3 regions of the Streptomyces sp. NPDC057137 genome follow, and region 2 is predicted to be linked to each of the others. Evidence: riboswitches for the same ligand, from Rfam matches in the RefSeq annotation. Region 2 holds a riboswitch; each other region holds the start of a gene.
What was found. Region 2 has a riboswitch for cobalamin ahead of metE (5-methyltetrahydropteroyltriglutamate--homocysteine S-methyltransferase). Riboswitches for the same ligand answer to the same signal wherever they lie in the genome.
Positions count from the first base shown of each region.

Region 1: linked by a shared signal. The riboswitch ahead of ACFT9I_RS12120 (ABC transporter substrate-binding protein) and the one ahead of metE (5-methyltetrahydropteroyltriglutamate--homocysteine S-methyltransferase) in region 2 are both predicted to bind cobalamin.
Region 3: linked by a shared signal. The riboswitch ahead of ACFT9I_RS30515 (ribonucleoside-diphosphate reductase subunit alpha) and the one ahead of metE (5-methyltetrahydropteroyltriglutamate--homocysteine S-methyltransferase) in region 2 are both predicted to bind cobalamin.

Region 1 covers NZ_JBHUUW010000011.1:44,492-50,594, forward strand. The annotation lists gene ACFT9I_RS12095 (nicotinate phosphoribosyltransferase) at 1-686, opposite strand, end outside; gene clpS (ATP-dependent Clp protease adapter ClpS) at 851-1,156, shown strand; gene ACFT9I_RS12105 (DUF2017 domain-containing protein) at 1,156-1,743, shown strand; gene ACFT9I_RS12110 (amino acid permease) at 2,010-3,488, shown strand; gene ACFT9I_RS12115 (Mov34/MPN/PAD-1 family protein) at 3,605-4,018, shown strand; cobalamin riboswitch at 4,018-4,152, shown strand; gene ACFT9I_RS12120 (ABC transporter substrate-binding protein) at 4,193-5,179, shown strand; gene ACFT9I_RS12125 (FecCD family ABC transporter permease) at 5,190-6,103, shown strand, end outside.
Region 2 covers NZ_JBHUUW010000001.1:491,022-497,124, reverse strand. The annotation lists gene metE (5-methyltetrahydropteroyltriglutamate--homocysteine S-methyltransferase) at 1-1,887, opposite strand, end outside; cobalamin riboswitch at 2,047-2,268, opposite strand; gene metF (methylenetetrahydrofolate reductase [NAD(P)H]) at 2,421-3,347, shown strand; gene ACFT9I_RS02115 (GNAT family N-acetyltransferase) at 3,344-3,811, shown strand; gene ACFT9I_RS02110 (FAD-binding oxidoreductase) at 4,414-5,925, shown strand; gene ACFT9I_RS02105 (aldo/keto reductase) at 5,973-6,103, opposite strand, start outside.
Region 3 covers NZ_JBHUUW010000053.1:3,083-9,185, reverse strand. The annotation lists gene ACFT9I_RS30520 (ribonucleotide-diphosphate reductase subunit beta) at 1-571, opposite strand, end outside; gene ACFT9I_RS30515 (ribonucleoside-diphosphate reductase subunit alpha) at 571-3,012, opposite strand; cobalamin riboswitch at 3,160-3,291, opposite strand; gene ACFT9I_RS30510 (GNAT family N-acetyltransferase) at 3,369-3,893, opposite strand; gene ACFT9I_RS30505 (YbdD/YjiX family protein) at 3,992-4,195, opposite strand; gene ACFT9I_RS30500 (carbon starvation CstA family protein) at 4,204-6,103, opposite strand, start outside.

The DNA.
Region 1 (6,103 bases), on a different contig from region 2:
TCCCGCTCGTTGTCGTGCAGCAGCGTGAAGGCGTGCGCGCTGGTGCCCACCGTCGGGATGTCGTAGCGGAACCCGGCCGCCAGGTCGGACGTGGTGTCGAAGCCGCCCACGTACGCGGCGCGCGAGGCGGCGACGGCGGCCAGTTCGTGGGTGCGGCGCGCGCCCATCTCGATCAGCGGTCGCCCGCCGGCCGCGGCCGACATCCGGGACGCGGCGGCGGCGATCGCCGAGTCGTGGTTGAGGATCGACAGGATCACGGTCTCCAGCAGCACGCATTCGGCGAAGGAGCCCTCGACGCGCAGGATCGGCGACCCGGGGAAGTACATCTCGCCCTCGCGGTAACCCCAGATGTCGCCGCCGAAGCGGTAGTCGGCCAGCCAGTCGAGCGTCGGCCCGTCGACGATCCCCCGCTCGCGCAGGAAGCCGATGACGTCCTCGTCGAAGTGGAAGTTCTCGACGGCGTCGAGCACCCGGCCGGTGCCCGCGACGACTCCGTAGCGCCGTCCCTCGGGCAGGCGCCGGGTGAAGACCTCGAAGACGGAGCGGCGCTCGGCCGTCCCCGCCCGAAGTGCCGCCCGGAGCATCGTCAACTCGTACTGGTCGGTGAAGAGCGCGGTCGACGGAACGCCGAGCCTACGGCCGCCCTCGTCCTTCGCCAGGCCCTTCTCAAGGTCCGCAGAGTTCATGCCGACGATGCTACAGGAGATCTCGTCAAACTGACGAGATCTAACGAGCGCTCAGACCGCCGTTTGTGCGACAGGCCCCACCTGGTGGCAGCATGGGGCTGTGAGGCTGTGCATCCCGGGGCGCACCCCGGGGCCCCCGGCGGAGAAGAAGGTCGTCCCGAACCGTGAGTGTTGCCCCGACAGAGATCGAACTTCCCGAGTCGGCCGAGGAGACGTTCACCGTCCCGGATCCTGACGTGCCGTGGATGACGATCGTCCACAACGACCCGGTCAACCTCATGAGTTATGTGTCGTACGTCTTCCAGACGTACTTCGGCTACTCCAAGGACAAGGCGCACAAGCTGATGCTCGACGTCCACCACAAGGGCCGCGCCATCGTCTCCAGCGGCAGCCGCGAGGAGATGGAACGCGACGTGCAGGCGATGCACGGATACGGCCTGTGGGCCACGCTCTCCCAGGACCGCAACTGATGGCCGGGCAGTTCGAGGCGATCCCCGGCGGTGGCGCCGCCGTCGCGCTCGACGAGGTCGAGATTTCCATCCTGCGCTCCCTGGCCGTACAACTCCTGGAGCTGATCGGCCCCGGCGAGGAACCGGCCAAGGGCGAGGACCCCCTCGCCGCGCTCTTCGCGGAGGGCCCCAGCAAGCCGCCGTCCGACCCCGCGCTCGCCCGGCTCTTCCCGGACGCGTACGGCTTCGGCGACGACACCGACGACGAACTGCGCGAGTACGCCTCCGAGTTCAGACGCTTCACCGAGAACGACCTGCGGACCCGCAAGCGCGAGGACGGAATCGCGCTCGTCCGCACACTGGACGCGCTCTCCGCCGCCGGCGAGGGCGGAGCCGTACTGAAGCTGGCGCCCGACGACTGCAGGCACTGGCTCGGCGCGCTCAACGACCTGCGGCTGACGATCGGCAACAGGCTGGACGTCTCCGACGAGGACGACGGCGAGGGCCTGTACCGGCTGCCGGACTCCGACCCGCGCAAGCCGATGGTGATGGCGTACCTGTGGCTCGGGGCGCTCCAGGAGTCGCTCGTCGAGACGATGATGCCCTGACGGTCCGCCGGCCACGTGGGGGAGGCCCGTCACAGGGCCTCCACGGCGCCCTCACATCATCTTCGGACGGACACCTTCCGTTTCCTCAATTGAGGCTCAACTCCGCATAACGATCGGATCTCCGCCTCCGCATGCTTTGCGATTCGGGGTGTGATTCGTCCCCTTCTTCCTGTGGGCCGCGCCACAGCGGCCTGCGCGGATCGCCGCCCCGCCCGTGGTAAATCTTCACGACCACCGGCACAGGCAGGGAGAAAGGGCGCATCACCATGACCTCCCCACAGGTCGACAACACCTCGGAAAGCCCCTCCGGAAAGACCTCGGAGGAGGGCTACGAACGCGGACTCGGCAGCCGCCAGGTCCAGATGATCGCGATCGGCGGCGCCATCGGCGTCGGCCTGTTCATGGGCGCCGGCGCGAACATCGCCAAGGCCGGGCCGAGCATCATCCTGATGTACGCCCTCGCCGGCGTGGTGATCTTCTTCATCATGCGGGCACTCGGCGAACTGCTCCTCTACCGGCCGGTCTCCGGCTCGTTCGCGGAGTACGCCCGCGAGTTCCTCGGCCCGTTCTTCGGATACGTGACCGGCTGGACGTACTGGCTCATGTGGATCGTGACCGGCATGGCCGAACTCACGGCGGCGGCGATCTACATCCACTTCTGGTTCCCCTCGATCCCGCAGTGGGTCAGCGCCCTCGTCTTCCTCGTGGTGCTCTTCGGCGTCAACCTGATCTCCGTCAAGATCTTCGGCGAGGTCGAGTTCTGGTTCTCGATGGTCAAGGTCACCGCCATCATCGGCATGATCGTCATCGGCCTCGGCGTGCTGACCCTCGGCTTCTCGGACGCGGGCGAGACCGCCACCACCGGCAACCTCTGGCAGCACGGCGGCATCTTCCCCAACGGCATCGGCTCCAGCCTGATGACCCTCCAGGGCGTGATGTTCGCCTACCTCGCCGTCGAACTCGTGGGCGTCACGGCGGGCGAGTCCGAGAATCCGGAGAAGACGCTCCCCAAGGCGATCAACACGCTGCCTTGGCGCATCATCGTCTTCTACGTCGGCGCGCTCACCGTCATCCTCGCCGTCGTGAAGTGGACCGAATTCAGCGAGGGCGAGAGCCCGTTCGTACACGCCTTCGCCAAGATCGGCATCCCGCTCGGCGCCGGAATCGTCAACTTCGTCGTGCTGACGGCGGCCCTGTCGTCCTGCAACTCCGGCATGTACTCCACCGGCCGGATGCTGCGCGACCTCTCCGCCAACAACGAGGCGCCGAAGGTCCTGGGCAAGCTCAACTCCCGCCGGACGCCGGCGTTCGGCATCGCCGCGTCCGTCGCGCTGATGGGCATCGGCGTCGTCCTCAACTACATCGTCCCCGAGAAGGCGTTCCTCTACGTCACCTCGGTCGCCACCGCCGCCGGTATCTGGACCTGGATGATGATCCTCGTCAGCCATATCAAGTACCGCTCCGCCGTGGTCGCCGGGCGGCTGCCCGCCTCCTCGTTCCCGGCCCCGGGCGGCTCGGCGCTGAGCTGGGTGGCGCTGGTGTTCCTGTCGTTCGTGACCTGTCTGATCGCGTACGACTCCGAGGCCCGGGTGTCGCTGTACGTCGGCGCGATCTGGGCGGTGTTCCTCGGCGGCGGCTGGGCGCTGCTCAAGCGCCGTAACCCGGAACTCGCGGCGGCCGGTGCGCGGGAGCCGCGTGATCCGGAGGGCCCGCACGAGCCGGAGTACGCGAAGGTCTCCGACTGACGCCGACGCCGACGCCGGGCACTTACGGCGGCGGTCCCACATGCCGTCTCACGCACTGTCTCACCAGGTGGCCTCCGTGTCTCAGACGCGGAGGCCACCTGCTTATCCTTCACCTCATGCTGACCATCACCCAGGCCCTCTACGACCAGATCGTCACCCACGCACGCGCGGACCATCCGGACGAGGCGTGCGGCATGGTCGCGGGCCCGGAGGGCAGTGGGCGGCCCGAGCGTTTCATCCCGATGCTCAACGCGGCCCGCTCACCCACGTTCTACGAGTTCGACTCGGCGGACCTGCTCAAGCTCTACCGGGACCTGGACGACCGGGACGAGGAACCGGTGATCGTCTACCACTCGCACACGGCGACCGAGGCCTACCCCTCCCGCACGGACATCACCTACGCCAACGAGCCCGGCGCCCACTACGTCCTGGTCTCCACCGCCGACACCGACGACGCGGGCCCCTTCCAGTTCCGCTCGTACCGCATCGTGGACGGCGAGGTCACGGAGGAAGAGGTCGAGGTCGTCTGAGAAGATGACGCGATCCAGGGCGGCAGGACCCAGGAAGCCGGTGTGAATCCGGCACGGTCCCGCCACTGTGACCAGGGCCTTCGCGCGAGCGGGGCCCCGGAAGCCAGGAACTGACCTGTCGCCCTTCTCCCACCATGCCAGGGGACGCGGAAATCCCCCGGAGGAGGCCCAGTCATGTCCTCGCGGCGCCACGCCCTCATACCGGCGGTCCTGCTTCCGCTGCTGCTCCCGCTCGCCGCCTGCTCAGCCGGCGCGGACCCCGTCCGCAGGGCCGGAGCCCCGGCCGACGGATTCCCGTACACCGTCACCAACTGCGGTGTGAAGACCACCTTCGAGGCACCCCCGAAGCGCGTGGTCACCATGAACCAGCACGTCACCGAGATCATGATCGAACTCGGACTCACCAAGTCCCTCGTCGGCACCGCCTGGCTGGACGACAAGGTCCTGCCCGCCTACGAGAAGGCGTACAAGAGCGTCCCGGTCGTCGCCAAGGAGTACCCCTCCAAGGAGAAACTCCTCGCCGTCAACCCCGACTTCGTCTACGGCGGTTACGCCAGCGCCTTCGCCGCCAAGGACGGCCGCACCCGCGACGACCTCAAGGGCGCCGGCATCGACACCCGGCTCAACCTGGAGAACTGCACCGAGGGCAGGACCTCCATGGACGACGTCTTCCGCGAGGTCGAAGAGGTCGGCCGCACCTTCGGCGTCGCCGACCGCGCCGCGAAGTGGACCGCCGAGGCACGCACCACCCTCGCCACCACGGCCGCCGGTCTCCAAGACGTGAAGCCGGTCTCGGTCTTCGTCTACGACAGCGGCGACAAGACCGCGTTCACCGCGGGCGGCAAGGGCATCGGCAACGAGATGATCGACCGGGCCGGCGGTCGCAACGTCTTCGCCGACCTCGACAAGTCCTTCGGCGACGCCACCTGGGAGCAGGTCGTGGCGCGCGGGCCCGAGGCGATCGTCATCTACGACTACGGCTCCACCACCGTCGCGCAGAAGAAGAAGCGGCTGCTGGAGGACCCCGTACTGAAGGACGTCCCGGCGATCAGGAACAAGCGCTTCGCCGTCCTGCCGCTCTCCGACGCCGTGCTCGGCGTCCGCGCCCCGGCCGCCGTCCAACGGCTCGCCTACCAACTCCACCCGGAGGCGGGCGAGTAGGCGCGCCGCGATGAGCTGTCAGACCCCGCCCGCCCGGCGGCGGCTGAGGCACGCGCTCGTCCTCGGCGGCCTCATCGCGGCCCTCGCCTGCGCCGTCGTCGCCGGGCTCGCGCTCGGCTCGGTCCGCATCCCGCCCGGCGAGGTCGTCACGATCCTCACCGGCGGCGCCGAGCCCAGCCCCTTCCGCACGATCGTCCTGGACGTACGGCTGCCGCGCGTGCTGCTCGGCGCGGTCGTCGGCGCCGGGCTGGCCGTCGTCGGTACGGTCCTCCAGGCCCTCGTACGCAACCGGCTGGCCGACCCGTTCCTGCTCGGGATCTCCTCGGGGGCGTCCACCGGCGCCGTACTCGTCCTGGTCTTCGGCATCGGCGGTGGCATCGGCGGCGGGATCACCACCACCGTCGCCATGCCGGCCGCCGCCTTCGCCGGCTCGCTGTTCGCGATGGCCGTCGTCTACGCGCTCGCCCGGCGCGGCGGCACGATGACCGGCGGGCGGCTCGTGCTGGCCGGGGTGACCGTCTCGTACATCCTGTCCGCGCTCACCACACTGATCCTGGTGGTCTCCGCGCGGCCCGAGCACTTCCAGGAGGCGCTGTTCTGGTCGCTCGGCGGCCTCGGCAGCGCCCGTTGGGGCTCGCTCGTCGTCCCGGCCGTCGTCCTCGTCGCCGGGACCGCCGTCCTGATGGCGCTCGCCCGGCCGCTGGACCTGCTGCTGGTGGGGGAGGAGGGCGCGACCGTACTGGGGCTGGACACCGCGCGCTTCCGCGCCGCCGTGTTCGTCCTCGCCTCGCTGGTCACCGGGGTGATGGTGGCCGCGAGCGGCGCCATCGGCTTCGTCGGGCTGCTCGTGCCGCACGCCGCGCGGATGGTGGTCGGGGCGTCGCACCGGCCGCTGCTGCCGGTCGCCGCGCTCGGCGGGGCGGT
Region 2 (6,103 bases):
GTGGTCCGACGAACGCAGCGGCAGCGTTTCGCGCAGCGCGGGCTCGTCGACCTGGATCACCGAAGTGCCCGCCGCCTCAAGGTCGTTGACCTCGTCGCGCAGGGCGAGTGCGACCTGGCGGGCGGTGTCGCCGAGCGGCTGGTCGTCGCGGACGAAGGACCAGGCGAGCATCGTGACGGGGCCGGTGAGCATGCCCTTGACCGGCCGGTCGGTGAGTGACTGCGCGTACGACGTCCAGCGCACCGTCATCGGCTCCGGGCGCGAGATGTCTCCGGCGAGCACCGGCGGACGTACGTAACGCGTGCCGTACGACTGGACCCAGCCGTGCTGCGTGGCGACATAGCCGGTCAGCTGCTCCGCGAAATACTGGACCATGTCGTTGCGTTCGGGCTCGCCGTGCACCAGGACGTCGATACCGGTCTTCTCCTGGAAGGAGAGGACATCGCGGATCTCCTCCTTGATCCGCTCCTCGTAACCGGCGGTGTCGATCAGCCCCTTGCGCAAGTCGGCCCGCGCGGTGCGCAGTTCGGTGGTCTGCGGGAAGGACCCGATGGTGGTCGTGGGCAGTAGCGGCAGATTGAGGTGCGCCCGCTGGGCGGTGGTGCGCTGGGCGTACGGCTGCGAGCGCCGGCCGTCCGCGTCGGTGACGGCCGCGGTACGGGCGCGCACGGCCGGGTCACGGGTGAGCGCCGAGCCCGCGCGGGAGGCGAGAGCGGCGCGGTTGGCGGCGAGTTCGGCGGTGATCGCGCCGGTGCCCTCGGCCAGGGCGCGGGCCAGCGTCGCGACCTCGGTGCTCTTCTGGCGGGCGAACGCCAGCCAGTGGGCGATCTCCGGAGCGATGTCGCTCTCGGCGGTGGCGTCGAGCGGGACGTGCAGGAGGGAGCAGGAGGCGGCGACGTCCACCTGGTCGGCGAGGCCGAGGAGCGTGCCGAGGGTGGCCAGCGACTTCTCGAAGTCGTTGATCCAGATGTTGCGTCCGTTGACGACACCCGCGACCAGGCGCTTGCCGGTCAGCCCGCCGACGGCCGCGAGGTCTTCGAGATTCGCGGCGCCCGATTCGGTGAAGTCCAGGGCCAGGCCTTCGATCGGGGCCTTGGCGAGCACCGGAAGCGCGTCGCCGAGCCGCCCGAAGTAGGAGGCGACGAGCAGCTTCGGCCGGTCGGTGGCGCCGCCCAGATCGCGGTAGGCGCGGGTGGCGGCGTTCAGCTCGGCCGGGGTGCGGTCCTCGACCAGCGCGGGCTCGTCCAGCTGCACCCAGTCGGCGCCGGCGGCACGCAGGTCGGCCAGGACCTCCGCGTACACCGGCAGCAGCCGGTCCAGCAGCGTCAGCGGCTCGAAGTCCGCGGCCACGCCCGGCGCGGGCTTGGCCAGCAGGAGATAGGTGACGGGGCCGAGGAGCACGGGCCGGGCGGTGAGGCCGAGCGCGAGGGCTTCCCTCAGCTCGGCGACCTGCTTGGCGGAGTCGGCGGCGAAGACCGTGTCCGGCCCCAACTCGGGGACGAGATAGTGGTAGTTGGTGTCGAACCACTTCGTCATCTCCAGCGGCGCCACGTCCTGCGTGCCGCGCGCCATCGCGAAGTATCCCTCCAGCGCGTCGGCGTCGACCGCCGCACGGTGCCGCGCGGGAACAGCGCCGACCATGACGCTGGTGTCCAGCACATGGTCGTAGTACGAGAAGTCACCGGACGGCACTTCGTGGATACCGGCGTCGGCCAGTTGCCGCCAGTTCGAACGGCGAAGATCGGCGGCGGTCCTCCGGAGCGCGTCGGCGTCGACGCGGCCCTTCCAGTAGCCCTCGATGGCCTTCTTCAGTTCGCGGTTCTGTCCCTGGCGGGGGTAGCCGTACACGGTGGCCCGTGCTGCCGCGGCTGCGGACTGCGCTGTCACGGAACTCTCCTTCGCGAGATGTGTCCTGAACATCCCGGAGACGGGACGCGGACGCGAAGGGACGACCGATCGTGCGGACGCCTCGCGCGATTGCCACGCGTGCCGCTCGATATGTACGCCGACCCGCCCACGAGGTCACCGGAATGGCCGCGCGCGATCGGTCGCGCACGGGCAACGGGCAGGTCTTCGGACTCGTGGGCCCGTCTCGTATCGGTTACGAGACACCTACTGGCCGTCGCTTCCCAGACCCGGCCGGGCCCAGTGCGTATGACGGCGGTCGTTCCCACTCACCGCTGCGGGGCAGTCCCGGATTCCCACCGGGTTCCCTCTTACGACGTCCTGCCTGGCGGGCAGGAGCGAACCAGCTGCACTGAACAGCCTACGGGGGACGGACGGCGCCCACACACCGCTGCCCACAATCCGGACGTGATCCCGGAGGCGATCCCGGACGCGGGACGTGGCGGGCGGCCCGAAGCGGATATCAGCAATTGGACGGCGATCGGATCGCCCGTGGCAGCCATTAACCTGCGCACATGGCTCACGGTATTCCCAGCACAAGAGCGGACCGCGCTCTGTCCATCCGCGACCTCCTCGCCGCGGGCGGCCGTAGCTACTCCTTCGAGTTCATGCCGCCGCGCAGCGCGGCGGCCGAAGCCGGGCTGTGGACGGCGATCCGACGGCTGGAAGCACTGTCACCGGACTTCGTCTCGGTGACGTACGGCGCCGGTGGCTCGACGCGTGGCCGCACCATCGGCATGACCGGGCGGATCGCCCAGGAGACGACGCTCACCCCGGTCGCCCACCTCACGGCGGTCGACCACAGCGTCGCGGAGCTGCGTAACATCCTGGGCCACTACGCCGACCAAGGCGTCCGCAACATCCTCGCGCTGCGCGGCGACCCGCCCGGCGACCCGCTGGGCTCCTGGACGAAGCACCCGCAGGGGGTCGAGTACGCGGCCGAACTGGTCGAGCTGATCAAGGAATCCGGCAACTTCTGCGTCGGCGTCGCGGCCTTCCCCGAGATGCACCCGCGCTCCACCGACTGGGACATCGACATCCGCCACTTCGTCGACAAGTGCAGGGCCGGAGCCGACTACGCGATCACCCAGATGTTCTTCGACGTCGACGACTACCTGCGCTTCCGCGACCGGGTCGCGGCCGCCGGTTGCCCGACGCCGATCATCCCGGAGATCATGCCGGTCACCACGATCCGCTCACTGCGCCGCATTCCGAGCCTCAGCACCGCGGTCTTCCCGGCGGGGCTCGCCGAGCGGATGCTCGCCGTCGAGGACGACCCCAAGGCGGTCAGGGCGCTCGGTATCGACCACGCCACCGAGATGTGCCGTCGGCTGATCAGCGAGGAGGCTCCGGGTCTGCACTTCATGACCATGAACTTCTCCAAGGTGACGACGGAGATCTACCAGAATCTCGACCTGCGGCAGGAGCCACCGACGAGATGATCTCACTCCGTGAAGTGCGCGACAGCGACATGAACATCTTCTGGGAGCACCTGTCCGACCCCGCGGCGCAGCACGTGGCGGCGGTCACCAGGAAGTACCACTACGACCGGGGGCACTTCGACGACCACTGGGCGAGGATTCGTGCCAGCCCGGATGTGCTGATGCGTACCGTGCTCGCCGACGAGGAGGTGGTCGGTCATGTCGCGGTGTACGGGCCTCCGGACGAACGCGAGGTCACGTACTGGATCGGCCGGGCGCACTGGGGCCGGGGGGTCGCCACGGCGGCGCTCGCGGCACTGATCGACCTTGTGGGAACGCGGCCGTTGCACGCCCACGCGGCGGCGGACAACACGGGCTCGATCCGCGTACTGGAGAAGTGCGGCTTCGTCATCACCGGACAGGGGAGGGGCTTCGCCCAGGCCCGCGAAGGCGAGATCGACGAAGTTCTCCTCACCTTGAGCTGAATTCGGCGGGGGTTCGTCCCCGGGTCGGTGACGCCGCCCTGGCCGCTGTCGAGGTGCCCGCGACGTTGTTGACGAGCAGAGCGATGTCCCCGTGCCGGTCAAGCGTGTGGCCCACCAGGCGGGCCAGCCCGCCGGGGTGGCCAGGTCGATCTCCAGCGCGTCCGGTGTCGCGTCCCGAAGGGCGTCGGTAACCGTGCGGCTGGCCGTGCTGCGCTCCGCCGGACCGGTCACCTACCGGCGCCACGGCCGGAGTGTCCGCTACGCACTCGCCTCACCTGAAGCCGCCGACCTGGTGCGCAACCTGACCGGCCTCGCCGGCACCCAATCCGTGCACCCAGGACTGATCCCGGCAGACGCGTCGGCCAACCCACCCTCCAGGGAGGGAGCTTCTCGGGGTTCCGTACTGCCGGGCCGGGGCGGGGCGGGTCGTTCTGGACGTATGCCGCTTGCCCGTTCCCACTCGCGCGCACGGTGATCTTTCGCGTGAACCGTGATCATCCGAGAGTGTCGCGGTTCCTTCGGGTCCTCGTGTCGCTCCATCGTGAGCCTGCCCGCCACGAGGCGGGCCCATGGGATCACCGCAGGACAGAAAGGGAGCGACTGTGCAGATCAGCCGACGAGTCGTACTGCGCGGCGGCGTGGCCTCAGCAGCCGGGGCCGCCCTGGCCGAGGCGTACGCGAGCGGGCCGGCGGCGGCCGACACGGCACGGCGCCCCGAGCGCCACCAGCGCCCCGAGCACGCCGTCTGGCGGGAGTTGCGCCGGACGGTGAGCCCGGCAGCCCGGCTGTACCGGCCCGGCGATCAGGGCTATCCGGCCCACGCCACCCCCAACAACCAGCGCTATGCCTCCATCCGCCCCGCCGGAGTGCTCAACTGCGCCTCGCAGGACGACGTGGCAGCCGCGGTGCGCTGGTGCGCGAAGCACGGGGTGCCGTTCGCGCCCCGTTCCGGCGGCCACAACTACGCCGGATACTCGACCACCAGCGGCCTGGTGATCAGCCTGCGGCCGATCCGGCACGTGGTGCCGCAGGGTCGCCGACTGCGTCTGGGCGGCGGCGCCACCAACTCCGACGTGTACGCGGCCCGGGACGCCGGCCTGTACTTCCCCGGCGGGCGCTGCCCGGACGTCGGCGTGGCCGGCCTGACGCTCGGCGGCGGACTCGGCTTCAACGACCGCAAATGGGGCCTGACTTGTGACCGGCTCGTCGAAACCCGCGTCGTACTCTCCGACGGGACCGTGGTGCGTGCCGCCGACGACGAGAACGCCGACCTGTTCTGGGCCTGCCGCGGTGGCGCGGGCGGCAACTTCGGGATCAACACCTCCTTCGTCTTCGACGCCGTACCGGTGGACCGACTGCGCGCCACCGTCTTCGATCTCGCCTTCGACCTGCGAGCGGCGGTGCAGGTGATGGACGAGTTGCAGCACGTTCTCGACGCCGACCGCGGCTGCGACTTCGATCTGCGCATCGGCTTCAAGCACGCGGGCGAGGGCACGACCTCTCTGGCGCTGCTCGGCCACCGACTCGGTTCCGAGGAGGCCCTGCGCCGTGTCATCGGGCCACTGCTGAAGCTGCGCCCGGCAAAGGAGTTCATCGAGGAGCGCGGTTTCTGGACCGCGCAGGAGTACCTCATGGCGAGTACCGCCATGGAGTCCTACGCCTCCAAGTCCCTCGTCCCCGACCGGTGGTTGACCCCGGACACGGTGACGGCCGTCGCCGAATGGGCCCGCGCGTGGCGCCCCGGCCCGGCTCGGGCCACCGGCTTCGTGACGCTTTTCGCCATGGGCGGCTCCAGCGACGCGCCCCGCCCGGACGAAACGGCCTACCGCCACCGCGCGGCCACCTTCGTGATCGACATCGGCACCACATGGCATCCCGGCACCGCCCCCACCGAGGTGGAGGCCCTGCTGGCACAGACCCGCGCCGTGCACCGCACGCTCCGCCAACGCCTCCGTACCGACGCGGCGTACGTCAACTTCCCCGACCCGGAGCTACGTGACTGGCAGCACGCCTACTACGGCGCCAACTACGAGCGCCTGGTGGAGGTCAAGCGCCGGTACGACCCGGCCGGACTGTTCCGCTACGCGCAGGGTGTCGGCGGACCCCGGAGCTGACGTCTCGGCCTGTCGGGTCGTGGGGTGGGGGCGGGGCTCCCGGACGGTCAGTAGCGGACGTCGCTCTGCAACAGCGGCGGATATACGGCCGATTCCTCGCCGTCCACCGTGGCCCCGGCGAACTGCAGCATCGCGCGCCCCTCGCCGTGCATGGGCGCCGGGTAGTCGAGCGTCGGGG
Region 3 (6,103 bases), on a different contig from region 2:
ACGCTCCGTAGAAGAACAGGCCCTCGATACAGGCCGCGAAGCAGATCAGGTTCAGCAGGAAGCGGCGCCGGTCCGACTTGGACTCCAGGCGGTCGATCTTCTCGACCGAGTCCATCCACTTGAAGCAGAACTGCGCCTTCTCGCGGATCGACGGGATCTCCTCGACCGCGTCGAACGCCGCCGCGCGGTCCGCCGGGTCGGGGAGATAGGTGTCGAGCAGCGTCAAGTAGAACTGGACGTGCACGGCCTCCTCGAAGAGCTGGCGCGAGAGGTAGAGCCGCGCCTCGGGGGAGTTGATGTGCTTGTAGAGCGTCAGCACCAGGTTGTTCGAGACGATCGAGTCGCCCGTCGCGAAGAACGCGACCAGCCGGCCGATCATGTGCTGCTCGCCGGGGGAGAGCTTGGCGAGGTCGGTGACGTCGGAGTGGAGGTCGACCTCCTCCACCGTCCAGGTGTTCTTGATCGCGTCGCGGTAGCGCTCGTAGAAGTCCGGGTAGCGCATGGGACGCAGGGTCAGTTCGAAGCCCGGGTCGAGCAGGTTCTTCTCTACGGCAGGGGTGGTGGAACTCATTACTGGCAGGCCTCGCAGGACTCGGGGTTTTCCAGGGAGCAGGCGATCGTGTCGGCGTCCGGCGTCAGCTGCAGGGGTACGGCCGGGGCCGGCACGGCCGCCGCCACCGGCTGCGACTTCGCCGCGCGGGCGATCCGCGTCGCCGGGCGGGACCGAAGGTAGTACGTGGTCTTGAGCCCCTTCTTCCAGGCGTACGCGTACATCGAGCTGAGCTTCCCGATGGTCGGCGTCTCCAGGAACAGGTTCAGCGACTGGCTCTGGTCGAGGAACGGGGTGCGCGCCGCCGCCATGTCGATCAGGCCGCGCTGCGGGATCTCCCACGCCGTGCGGTACAGCTCGCGCACATCGGCCGGGATCCAACTGAAGCCCGCCACCGAGCCGTTGGACTCGCGCAGCGCCTCGCGGGACTGCGCGTCCCACACGCCGAGGCGCTTCAGCTCCGCCACCAGATAGGCGTTGACCTGGAGGAACTCACCCGACAGCGTCTCGCGCTTGAAGAGGTTGGAGACCTGCGGCTCGATGCACTCGTACACCCCGGCGATCGACGCGATGGTGGCCGTCGGCGCGATGGCGAGCAGCAGGGAGTTGCGCATACCGGTCTTCGCGACCCGCGCGCGCAACGCGTCCCACCGCTCGGGCCAGTTGAGCGCCACGTCGTAGTGGTCCGGGTGCAGCACGCCGCGCGCGGCGCGGGTCTGCGACCAGGCCGGCAGCGGGCCCTCGCGTTCGGCGAGGTCGCAGGACGCCTCGTACGCGGCGAGCATGATCCGCTCGGCGATACGGGTGGAGAGCGCGGCGGCCTCGGCGGAGTCGAACGGCAGCCGCTTCTTGAAGAAGACGTCCTGGAGGCCCATCACGCCCAGGCCCACGGGGCGCCACTTGGCGTTGGAGCGGCCGGCCTGCTCGGTCGGGTAGAAGTTGATGTCCACGACCCGGTCGAGGAAGGTCACGGCGGTGCGGACGCTCTCGTCCAGCCGCTCCCAGTCCAGCTCCCAGCCCTCGCCCTCGCCGCTCTCCGTGACAAACGCGCCGATGTTGACCGAGCCGAGGTTGCAGACGGCCGTCTCGCCGTCGTCCGTGACCTCCAGGATCTCGGTGCAGAGGTTCGAGGAGTGCACGACGGTGCCGGGCTCGGCGGTCTGGTTCGCCGTACGGTTCGACGCGTCCTTGAAGGTCATCCAGCCGTTGCCGGTCTGCGCCAGGGTGCGCATCATGCGGCCGTACAGCTCACGCGCCGGGATGGTCCGGCGGGCCTTGCCCGCCGCCTCGGCGGCGCGGTACGCCGCGTCGAAGTCGTCGCCCCACAGGTCGACCAGCTCGGGCACGTCGGAGGGGGAGAACAGCGACCAGTCGCCGTCCGTGTCGACCCGGCGCATGAACTCGTCGGGGATCCAGTGCGCGAGGTTCAGATTGTGCGTACGGCGGGCCTCCTCGCCGGTGTTGTCGCGCAGCTCCAGGAACTCCTCGATGTCCGCGTGCCAGGTCTCCAGGTAGACGCAGGCCGCGCCCTTGCGCCGGCCGCCCTGGTTGACGGCGGCGACGGAGGAGTCGAGCGTCCGCAGGAACGGCACGATGCCGTTGGAGTGCCCGTTCGTCCCCCGGATCAATGAACCGCGGGCGCGGATACGGGAGTACGAGAGGCCGATGCCGCCGGCGTGCTTCGAGAGACGGGCCACCTGGTGGTAGCGGTCGTAGATCGAGTCCAGCTCGTCCAGCGGGGAGTCCAGCAGATAGCAGGACGACATCTGGGGGTGGCGGGTGCCGGAGTTGAAGAGGGTGGGGGAGGAGGGGAGGTAGTCGAGCCGGCTCATCAGGCCGTACAGCGCGGCGACTTCGTCCACGGCGGCCGGGGAGTCGTCCTTGGCCAGGCCGGACGCGACGCGCAGCATGAAGTACTGCGGCGTCTCGATGACATCGCGGGTGATCGGGTGCCGGAGCAGATAGCGGCTGAAGAGGGTACGCAGGCCGAAGTAGCCGAAGCGGTCGTCGCCGGCGGGGTCGATCAGCGCGTCGAGCCGGGCTGCGTGGCGCGTGACGAACGCGGCCGTACGGTCGGCGATCAGGCCCTCCGCTTGGCCCACGGCGACCGAGGAGGAGAACGAGAGAGCGCCCTGGCCGGCGGCCTCGTCCGCGATGGTGCGGGTGAGGAGGCGGGCGGCGAGCCGGGAGTAGGCGGGGTCCTCGGAGATGAGCCCGGCGGCGGCCTCGGTGGCGAGTTCACGCAACTCGGCCTCGTCCGACGCGGCGTTACGGCCCCGGAGCGCGGCCGCGGCGACCTTGCCGGGGTCCGTGTCGGTCAGGTCGGCGGTGAGGTCCGTGAGGAGCCGCAGAAGGCTCGTCCCGGGCCCGTCGGCCTGCCGGTCGGCGGGTACGGCCGGAACGGCCGTACCCCGTCCCCGCTCGGAGATCGCTGAAGCCGGATCGGCTGGCGCGATGGTCACGTGGTGCTCTCCCTCGCTCGGCTCTGGGCCACGGGGGAGGGGCACGGCGGCGCACGCCCGCGTACGCCGGCCCGGAAGCGGGCAGCGCGCGGTGCGGCGTCCACCGGCCCAACCTCGAGGCCCGGACGTCTCGGCATCCGGATCGGTCGAGCCGGATGCGCCGTCGGCAGGTGCTCGGACTCGCGGGCGCGCAAAGCGCACCACAGCACACCGTTGCGGGACAGTTCCGGATTTCCACCGGATTCTCCTGCGGCGACAACAGACTTGAGCATACATGTGGGGCCCGTTGGGAGCGGCACCCCCCACATGTTGTGTCGCGGGTGTTCGGCCTTGCCCTGAATCGGCCCCGAAACGCCTTAGATTTCCAGGCTGTACGTGAGCAGGGACAGCCCCGGGATGGGCGACCAGTCGCGTTCCGGGGTCCGTACGAAGCCCAGGCGCTCATAGATCCGGTGCGCGCCCAGCATCGACTTCTGCGTGGACAGCCGCACCCGTACGCACCCCTCGGTGGCCCGCGCACGCTCCACACACGCCCGCACCAGCGCCCCGCCGACACCCCGTCCCCGGGCGGCCGGCGCGACGGCCAGCATGCGGAATTCGGCTTCCCCGTCCCCGGCCAGATCGGCCCACGCGGACGGGCCGGAGACGTGGGCCACCCCACCGAGCACGCCCCCGTCCGCGTCGACGGCCACGAGCACCTCGGCCCCGGCGGCCCGCGCCGCGACGTCCCGCAGGGTCGCCAGATAGGGGTCGTCCTCCCCGAAGTCCAGCAGCCCGTCGTCCAGATAGGCCCGCGCGGTTATCTCCCCGAGCACGTCGTACTCGGCGGTCTCGGCCGCCCTGATGGTGAAGTCGGCCTCCGGCCGTGTCGTCTGATCCATCCGTGCAGTGTGCGACACGGCGCGAACCCGGTGCGTCCCCGCCCCCGCACGTCGAAGGGCCGTCGTACCCCATCGGGATACGACGGCCCCTCACGCGCTCAGCAGCAGCGGAACCCTTCCCTCGGGTCCGCCTCTCTCGCGTCCATCCGGTCGCGTTCGAACGCGCGGCGGGTCTTGATCTGTGCCGTCGGGTCGCAGGCGCGGGTGTGGGCCACGTAGTGGTCGTACGCCGACTCGCCCGTCAACTCACGTACGTACCAACGGATCCGGCCCACCGCGTGCCGTACCTTCGCCGCCGAGATCGCCGACGTCATGACGGATCCGCCCCGGAGGACGCCCCCGCCCCGGCCCTCGTCGATGCCTCGGCCGCCGCCAGCTCCGCCTTCTCCTCCTTCGTCGGGATCAGGCCCGCCGGTGCGACCAGTTCCGACTTCACGTACGGCGTCTCCGACAGCTTCACGCTCTCCGGGTGGCGGATCGCCTTGTAGCAGACCCGCGCCGCGTCGGCGATGACCACGAGGATCAGGATCGCGAAGACCGCCGAAAGGACGCCGTCCACCGTCGAGTTGGTGACGACCGTGTGCATGTCGTCCATCGTCTTCGCCGGCGGGATCACCTCGCCCTTGTCGATGCCTGCCTGGTAGACGTCGCGCTGGGTGAAGAAGCCGACCCTCGGGTCGTCGGAGAAGATCTTCTGCCAGCTCGCGGTGAGGGTGACCGCCGCGTCCCAGGCGAGCGGAACTCCCGTCACCCAGGCCCATTTGAGCCGCCCGGACTTCACCAGCAGCGTCGTGCACACGGCGAGTGCCACCGCCGCCAGGAGCTGGTTCGCGATGCCGAACAGCGGGAAGAGCTGGTTGATGCCGCCCAGCGGGTCGTGCACGCCGACCCAGAGGAAGTAGCCCCACGCGCCGACGACCACGGCGCTGGCGAACCAGACGCCCGGCTTCCAACTGACCTGGCGCATGGGCTTGTAGACGTTGCCGAGCATGTCCTGGAGCATGAAGCGCCCGACGCGCGTTCCCGCGTCCACCGTCGTGAGGATGAACAGCGCCTCGAACATGATGGCGAAGTGGTACCAGAACGCCTTCATCCCCGCGCCGCCGACGACGGACGAGAAGATGTCCGACATGCCGAGCGCGAAGGTCGGCGCGCCGCCCGTACGGGACAGCAGGCTGGCCTCCTCGACGTCCTTCGCCGCCTGGGCGAGCTGGTCCGGCGAGATGGTGAAGCCGAGGTTGGCGACCGCCTGCGAGGCGGACTCGACCGTGCCGCCGATGACTCCGGCGGGGGAGTTGACCGCGAAGTACAGACCCGGGTCGATGATGCACGCCGTGATCATCGCCATGATCGCGACGAACGACTCGGTGAGCATCGCGCCGTACCCGATCATCCGGATCTGGGTCTCCTTCTGCACCATCTTCGGCGTGGTGCCCGAGGAGACCAGTGCGTGGAAACCGGACAGCGCGCCGCACGCGATGGTGATGAAGACGAACGGGAACATCGAACCGGCGAAGACCGGACCGTCACCCCGGCTCGCGAACTCCGTGACCGCGTCCATCTTCATCGTCGGCAGCGCGACGACGACACCGACCGCCAGCAGCGCGATCGTGCCGACCTTCATGAAGGTCGACAGATAGTCGCGCGGCGCCAGCAGCATCCAGACCGGCAGAACGGAGGCGAGGAAGCCGTACACGATCATCCAGATGACCAGCGTGCCGGCCTCCAGCGTGAACGTGTCCGCGAGCGAGGACTCGGCGACCCAGCCGCCGGCCACGATCGCGAGCAGCAGCAGCGCCACGCCGATGAGCGAGACCTCGCTGACCTTGCCCGGCCGCAGCACCCGTAGGTACACGCCCATGAAGAGGGCGATCGGGATGGTCATCGCGATGGAGAAGACACCCCACGGCGAGTCGGCCAGCGCGTTGACGATGACCAGTGCCAGCACGGCCAGCAGGATGATCATGATGAGGAAGACCGCGATGAGCGCGGCGGCGCCGCCGAACGGGCCTATCTCGTCACGGGCGATCTGGCCGAGCGAGCGGCCGTCGCGGCGCGTGGAGAAGAAGAGCGTGACCATGTCCTGGACCGCGCCCGCGAAGATGACGCCCGCGACGATCCAGATCGTGCCCGGCAGATAGCCCATCTGGGCGGCCAGCACCGGCCCGACGAGCGGTCCCGCGCCCGCGACGGCCGCGAAGTGGTGCCCG